2 regions of the Clostridium aquiflavi genome follow, and region 2 is predicted to be linked to the other one. Evidence: riboswitches for the same ligand, from Rfam matches in the RefSeq annotation. Region 2 holds a riboswitch; the other holds the start of a gene.
The links. Region 2 has a riboswitch for thiamine pyrophosphate ahead of thiD (bifunctional hydroxymethylpyrimidine kinase/phosphomethylpyrimidine kinase). Riboswitches for the same ligand answer to the same signal wherever they lie in the genome.

Region 1: linked by a shared signal. The riboswitch ahead of thiT (energy-coupled thiamine transporter ThiT) and the one ahead of thiD (bifunctional hydroxymethylpyrimidine kinase/phosphomethylpyrimidine kinase) in region 2 are both predicted to bind thiamine pyrophosphate.

What each region holds. Positions count from the first base shown of each region.
Region 1 is NZ_JAVJAN010000006.1:94,213-98,412, reverse strand. It holds gene RGC78_RS03345 (anaerobic ribonucleoside triphosphate reductase) at 1-434, opposite strand, end outside; gene RGC78_RS03340 (DegV family protein) at 733-1,581, shown strand; gene RGC78_RS03335 (PadR family transcriptional regulator) at 1,583-2,035, shown strand; gene RGC78_RS03330 (hypothetical protein) at 2,235-2,441, shown strand; TPP riboswitch at 2,466-2,568, shown strand; gene thiT (energy-coupled thiamine transporter ThiT) at 2,691-3,371, shown strand; gene RGC78_RS03320 (ferredoxin) at 3,553-3,741, opposite strand; gene RGC78_RS03315 (Mrp/NBP35 family ATP-binding protein) at 3,808-4,200, opposite strand, start outside.
Region 2 is NZ_JAVJAN010000017.1:52,037-56,236, reverse strand. It holds gene RGC78_RS07775 (nucleoside kinase) at 1-314, shown strand, start outside; gene sdaAB (L-serine ammonia-lyase, iron-sulfur-dependent subunit beta) at 569-1,249, shown strand; gene sdaAA (L-serine ammonia-lyase, iron-sulfur-dependent, subunit alpha) at 1,252-2,130, shown strand; TPP riboswitch at 2,210-2,321, shown strand; gene thiD (bifunctional hydroxymethylpyrimidine kinase/phosphomethylpyrimidine kinase) at 2,398-3,183, shown strand; gene thiM (hydroxyethylthiazole kinase) at 3,222-4,052, shown strand; gene thiE (thiamine phosphate synthase) at 4,135-4,200, shown strand, end outside.

The sequences.
Region 1 (4,200 bases), on a different contig from region 2:
AAATGTTTGGGCATAGTAGATAAATTATGCCATTTATTAGATTCAGAAGCTATTCTTAATAACTTAGAACTAAAATTGTTTCCTACATTCGCATTATCTCTATCAGTTTCAACACCTATTTTTTCTATTGCTTTCATTAAATCTGACTTTATGTCTCTTACTCTTGTTCTTTCTCTTCTATATGATGAATATGCAAAAGCTATATTTTTATCCTCTTCACCTAAAGCTTTCTCAACCAAATTTTGAATTGCTTCTACTGTAATTTTTTCTTTTTTCGTATCTTCTATATAAGTAATCACCTTTTGTACAGTTTCCAAAACTTGGCTTTCTCTTAAAGTAACCCCAATTTCTAGCGCAGCACCTTTAATCGCTTGAGAAATCTTCTCTCCGTTAAACTCAACCGTTCTTCCATCTCTTTTTACAACATATAGCATTTTGCTTACCTCCACAACACAATATATAGTACTTTAATAATACTGTACTATTATACTTGATTAAATATGCGTTAGCAATACCGTTAATGTTTAGTTTTATTGGTGATATTTTTTAATTATTAGTGAATATATCTTTTTATCTCTATATTTGGTTAAATTTTAAGGTTGTTTTCAATTTGACTTCTTATAATTAACATTATACAAGAACTTATCACTATTGATAACTATATCACTATTGATATAGTTATCAATAGTGATATAATTAATAAATAGAATATATTACTAGGAGGAATTTTTAGTGGATAAAATTGCATTACTAACTGACAGTGCATCCGATATATGTACTGAGGACCTAAATAAATATAATATAAAATTATTACCTTTTAAAATTATCTTTTCTGATAAAGAATATGATGATAAATTGGAAATAACTTCTGATGTTCTTTATGAATTACTTCCTAGAGAAATTCCAAAAACATCATTACCAAGTATCGAAAGACTTAACAACACTCTTAATCAATTAATTGCTGAAGGATATACACATGCAATTATAGTAACATTATCAAGTGAATTTTCAGGAACATATAATTCAATGAGATTAGCATGTGAAAGCTTTGAAGGTATAGAAACCTTTGTATATGATTCAAAAAGTTTAAGTATGGCAGAAGGTGTAATAGTATTAGAAGCCGCAAAACTTATTGAAGAAGGAAAATCATTTGATGAGATAGTAAAGATAATTCCTAAACTAAGATCTAATATAGATATATATTTTACTATAGATACTTTAGAATATCTAAAAAAAGGTGGAAGAATAGGTAGAGTTGCTGGAACTATCGGGGACGTTCTTAACTTAAAGCCTGTTATAACAATAGATAACAATGGTTGCTTCCATACTTACTGTAAAGCTCGTGGTAAAAAGCAATCTGCATCAAAATTATTAAAAGTCGCTAAATCTTATACCGAGAATAATAAATGTAAATTCTGGGTTATGGATGGTAATGCACTGGATGATGCAAAAGCATTATGTGAAAATATTAAGAGTTTAAATAATGTAATAGAATGTAATTTAGGGTATAGTATAGGACCTGCACTTGGAGTTCATACTGGACCTGGTCTTTTTGGATTCATTGTTGAAAAGGTAGATTAATATGTCTGACTTTAATTTTTCTCATATAGATGATATAAAAAATGAAGAAAAAAGATTATACCAAGAATATAAGAGTAAAATTTCTGAATTAAAAAAAGTTAAGAAAGAAAAGGAAGCTGTAGGGCAAGTATTTACCAAAGGTCTTTTGCCTATATATGTTTTATATATATTATCATTAAATCCCACAAACGGAAATGAAATTTCAAATCAAATAGGTATAAGAACTAATAACAAATGGATTCCTAGTACTGGTGGAATATACCCCCTACTAAAAAAGTTAGAAAAAGAAGCTCTTATTGTTGGAATATGGGATGATCCCAATAAAAAATTTCAAAAAATATATCATTTAACTCCAAAAGGAAAAATAGAATATGAACATAAGAAAAAACTTCTAAAACCTAAAATCGAAGAATCCTTAGAAGTATTTAAAATAATTTATAATGACCTTTACTAATTTTGTGCCTTGTTTTAAAATAGTTTATATTTTAAAGCAAGGCACTTTTTAGTTAAACTATACTTTTACAGAGTGTTTATATCTATATAAGAACAGCTGGAAAGAGTAATTAAATTTAACATCACAAAATTCCTTAATTCTATTAATGTATATTTATTTAAATAATACTAAAAATACTATTAAAGGATGGTGTTAATTTATGAAAGGCTTTATTATTGATTCAACTTATAAAGAAGATATTGTAATAGATAAAAATAATATTAATTCTACAGTGCCATGTAATAATATTCCTAATAATTCATTAAATGGTTCTAAAATCCATTTAAATGATGTTTCATCAAGTTATATCACTCATTATAATAAAGACAATAAATATAACCCATATAACGTAGTTGACTACCTATAGTTATATGGGTAAAATAAATATATATTATAGTGCTAGGGGAGCCTTTGTGCTGAGATTTGATTTATTTCATAAACCCTCGGAACCTGATCCAGTTAATTCTGGCGTAGGAAAGTATAACCGCTTAATATATATTTATTATACTAATAAACACTAAAAGTCTTTTAGTATATTTTATTGTTCTATTTGAATAATAAAAATTTATATTTATTGGTTAACAATCTCCTAAGCACAATTAAGGAGGTTTTTTTTATGAATATTTTTAACGATTGGGCGAAACAAATTTCGAAATTGTACAGTCATTTGCCCGAAAATGTACAAACTATTATTTCTAATCCATTATCACTTATTACTTTATTAGGGTGTATTGCTATACTAGTTGTATTAGTAAAAGCAAAAAAAATTAAATTTACACCTCAATTAATTGCTAGAATCGGTATAGCCTTAGCATTGGCAACAATTCTAAAAATTCTTAGAATTTATCATTTTCCACAAGGCGGAAGTATAACCTTTGGTAGTATGGTTCCTATTTTGCTAATTGCATTTATGTATGGACCACAAGTTGGATTCCTAACTGGATTCCTTTATGGAATGATCACTTTAGTTATGGATCCTTATATTCTACATCCTGTTCAAGTATTATTTGATTATCCATTACCATTCCTATGTTTAGGTATCGCTGGATTTTTTCCAAATAAAAAGTATTTAGGCGTAACACTCGCAGTGTTAGGCAGGTTTATATGCCACTTTATATCTGGAGTTGCTTTCTTTGGATCTTTTGCACCTGAAGGAATGTCTCCAGCATTATATTCTCTATCAGTAAATGCTCCTATAATCGGAATAGAAGGAGTCATTTGTTTAGTTATAGTTGCTGCTCTTCCTATGGCAAGAATAATTTCAGTCGTATCAGATAATAATAGAGTAACAACATAGATTAAATATTATAACAATATATTTTTCATTTTTATAATAGGCTATGTTTTAGCAGAGTGTTGATATATGCATAAGCAAAGTGGACTGAGTAAATTAAATTCTGTAATATATAATACTAAATGTGATTAATAGATATAAAAAAATGTGGTGTTAAAAATTTAATTTTTAACACCACATTTTTTTATTCTACTGAGATTGCATTAACCGGACAACTTGTTTCTGCTTCTTTTGCAGAATCTTGGTATGCACTTGGTACCTCTTCAACTATAGAACCAGCTTTTCCATCGTCTTGCATATCAAAACATTCTGGACATATTGATGGGCATAAGCCACATCCTATACAAGTATCTTTATCTACTTTTGCTTTCAAAAAACTCACCCTTTCATTATAAAATTACATTTATAGTATTTCCATAAGAAAGATGAGTTATGTATATTAATATAAAGCTTCAAATATTAATGAATATAAATCATTATCTATAACGTAAGCTTCTGCTTTACCTTTTTCTAGAGCCTCTGTTAACTCTACATTTATAGGTAATTCACCTATTAAAGGTAATCCTAAATATTCTGCATGTTCATCAGAAGATTTTGTACTAAATACTCTTATCTTCTTATCGCAGTCTGGGCAAGTAATATATGCCATATTTTCAACTACGCCTCTAATTTTTATTCCTATCTTTTGAGCCATTATAACTAGCTTTTTAACAATCATTGATACCATGTCTTGTGGAGTTGATACTATTATTACCTCAGTAATAGGGAATTCTTGCATTACTGTAAGAGCTATATCACCAGTTCCTGGTGGCATATCTATAAGTAAATAATC
Region 2 (4,200 bases):
TAAGTAGAGGGCATGATGCAGAAGCAACCCTTAAAATGTGGCCTTCAATAAAAAAAGGAGAAAAAAATAATATATTTGTTTATCAAGATAAAGCTGATGTCATGTTTAATTCAACATTAGTGTATGAATTAGGATTATTAAAACCTTATGCATTAAAAGAATTAAATAAGGTTAAGGAAGATAGTCCAGTATATACAGAAGCAGCAAGATTAAAATCTATATTAAATTTCTTTAAAGAAGTAGATTCTAGTTATGTACCTATGAATTCAATACTTAGGGAATTTATAGGCGGAAGTTGTTTCTATGAGTATTAAATATATTAGGCATATGAAAATAAATAACAATCATACTAACTAGTTATTTATTTGAATGTGCCTTACCTTAATAAGATATGTTTTAAATTTAAAAACATATCTTTTTTCTTACCCCTTGACTATATTAATTAAATTATGCATTCTATATATGGATAATAAATTGAATTTTAATTTTTATAAATAAATTTTTAAATAAAATGTTAATGAGAGGGGGTATTTAGTAAAATGTTATTATATTTTACTAAGTAATGTTTATGAAAAGTTTAGGTGTTTTTGATATTTTAGGACCAATAATGATAGGTCCATCTAGTTCTCATACAGCAGGAGCTGCAAGACTTGGAAAAATTGCAAGAATAATAGCTGGTAATGAAATAAAGGAAGTAACATTCTTATTACATGGTTCTTTTGGTAAAACATATAAAGGGCATGGAACAGATAGGGCTTTAGTTGCAGGTATTTTAGGCATGGAACCAAGTGATGAAAGACTTAGAGATTCTATGGAAATAGCAAGAGAAAGAGGAATGAATTTTTCATTTAAAGAAGCTGATTTAGGTGATGTACATCCTAATACAGTTAAATTTTTAATGAATACAGTAAAGGATACATATTGTGAAGTTGTTGGATCATCTATTGGTGGTGGAAATATTCAAATTTCTGAAGTTAATGGTAATCCAGTTGAGTTTACTGGAAATTATGAAACGTTAATAGTTTCTCAAAGAGATTTACCAGGAGTTATACATAGTGTAACTAGTATTTTATCAAAGGAAAATATAAATGTAGCTTTTATGAAAGTTTTTAGAAACCATAAAGGTAAAGATGCTACAATGATTTTTGAAATGGATAACAAAGTTAGTGAAAAAGCTATAAACGAAATAGAAAAGTTAGAGTTAGTAAATAGGATTATTTCAATAAGTCCAGCAAAGGAAGGTGAGTAAAAATGCTTGCAAGAACAGGGGAAGAGCTATTAAAAATTTGTAAGGAAAATAATATATCTTTAAGTGAATATGCTATAAGATGTGAAGTTGAAGAAAAAGGGTTGACAAGAGAAGAAGTAATAGAAAAAATGAGAAAAAATTTAAATGTTATGATAGCTGCAGCAAAGGAAGGAACAGAAAAAGAAGTATATTCTGTTAGTGGTCTTATTGGTGGAGATGGACATAAGTTATATGAGTATTCAAAATCTAAGAAAACATTGACTGGTAGAGCAACTACAATAGCTATGGCAATGGCACTTGCTTCATCAGAAGTAAATGCATCTATGGGTAAAATAGTAGCATGTCCTACAGCTGGATCATGTGGGATACTTCCAGCTGTTATTTTAGCAGCAGGGGAAATTCTTGAATTAAATGAAGATGAACTTATAAAAGGATTATTAGCGGCAGCAGCAGTTGGGCTTATTATAGGTCTTAATGCAACATTATCTGGAGCAGAAGGAGGTTGCCAAGCTGAGTGTGGTTCAGCATCAGCCATGGGAGCAGCAGCTGTTGTAGAAATGATGGGTGGAACTCCAAAGATGAGCTTGGATGCTGGTTCTATAATACTTCAAAATATATTAGGATTAGTATGTGATCCCGTTGCAGGTTTAGTTGAAATACCATGTGCAAAAAGAAATGCACAAGGAGCAATAACAGCACTTTGCACTGCAGATATGGTTATGGCAGGTATTGAAGCTAAAATACCATTTGATGAAGCTGTAACTGCTATGTACAAGGTAGGAAAAAGCTTACCACCAGCATTAAGAGAAACTGCAATGGGCGGAATAGCAACAACACCTACTGCATTAAGACTTAAAAAACAAGTTTTTGGTGAGGAATAGATTAATTTATTATAATAGATTTTCTTGATTTTTTTACATTAATGGTATAATCTAAATATTATAGAAAACAAAATATTGAATTAATAACTAGGGGTGCTGATATATCAGCTGAGATTGGAAAAAGTGATTTCCTAGACCCTTATAACCTGATTTGGCTAGTACCAACGGAGGGAAGGATAAATATAAGACAAAATAGTTTATATTATGTAGCCCTTGGGCTACATTTTTTTTGGTTAAATATAGGTAATGAAGAGAGGATGAAGAAAAATGTTTAAGGCATTAACTATAGCAGGATCAGATAGTTGTGGAGGCGCAGGTATTCAAGCTGATTTAAAATCTTTTTCAGCCAATGGGGTATATGGAATGAGCGTTATTACAGCAATAACAGCACAAAATACAATGGGGGTTTTTGGAATACAAGATATAAATCCAGAAATTATTGAATCACAAATAAATGTTATTTTTGATGACATTATTGTGGATGCAATAAAGATAGGTATGGTTTCAAAAATTGAATCTATAAAAGCTATATCAAGAGGTTTGAGAAAAATTGAAAATTTACCTAAGGTAGTCTTAGATCCAGTTATGATTTCGAAAAGTGGATTTAATTTATTATCTCCAGATGCTAAAGAGGTATTAATTGAAGAATTATTTCCATTAGCAACTTTAATAACTCCAAACCTTCCAGAAGCAGAAGAGATATTAGGAATGAAAATAAGCAATTTAGATGAAATGAAAGAAGCAGCTAAGAAATTACAAGAATTAGGACCAAAGTATGTGTTGGTTAAAGGTGGACATTTAGAAGATGATGCAACTGATTTATTGCTTTATGGAGATGAGTTTGTTTTCCTTCCACAAAAAAGAATAAATACAGTTCACACTCATGGGACAGGATGTACTTTATCATCAGCAATTGCAGCAAACTTAGCAAAGGGATTAGATATTAAAGAATCAGTTATAAATGCAAAAGAATATATAACAGGTGCAATAGAAAATGGTTTTTCAATAGGAAATGGTGTAGGTCCAACACATCATTTTTATAAATTTTATTAAAATAAATACACTATTATTAAAAAGGAGATGTAAAATTAATGATTAATGAAATATTAGATAAGGTTGGAAGCTTATTAGCAGAGGTTAGGGAAAAAAAACCATTAGTACATAGTATAACTAATTATATAACAGCTACAGATTGTGCAAATGTGATTTTAGCAGTTGGTGGTTCTCCAACTATGGCTGATTATGTTAAAGAAGTTGAAGAAATTGCAAGTATTTCATCAGCAGTAGTTTTGAATATGGGAGTTATAAGTGATGATATGGTTGAAGCTATGATTCTTGCAGGAAAGAGTGCTAATAAAAATAATGTACCAGTTATTTTTGATCCTGTTGGAGCAGGTGTTGCTAATTTTAGAAATGAAAGTGCAGAAAAGATATTAAGTGAAGTAAAGATAGATATAATTAGGGGAAATATTTCTGAAATCAAATTTATATGCGGATTAAGTTCTGAAACAAAAGGTGTTGATGCTTCGGAAAGTGATATGAACATGAGTAATGATAAAAAAGTAATAGTAGCACAAGAGTTAGCAAAAAAATTAAATTGTACAGTAGCAATTACAGGAGTAGATGATATTATTTCAGATGGAAAAAGAAATGTAGTTTTATCTAATGGCCATAAAATGCTTGCAAATATTACTGGGACAGGATGCATGAGTAGTGCATTATGCGGGGTCTTTGCTGGAGCTAGTGATGATTATTTTATAGCAGCCATATGTGCAATTTTAACAATGGGTATAAGTGGTGAAATCGCGTATGAAAAATCTAAGGGAATTGGAATGGGAACTTTCCACATTTCACTTATTGATGCTATTAGTATGATGAATGAAAATATTATAAAGGAAAAGGCGAGGGTAAAGATTAATTGAGAAGTGAGAATTGAAAATTGATAGTATAGGAATAAATTCAATTGTGGAATTTAAAAATATGTTATTGAAATGAGGAGAGTTTATGAATAATAAAATAGATTATAGTATTTATCTTGTTACAGATAGGGATTTAATGAGCACTGAAACT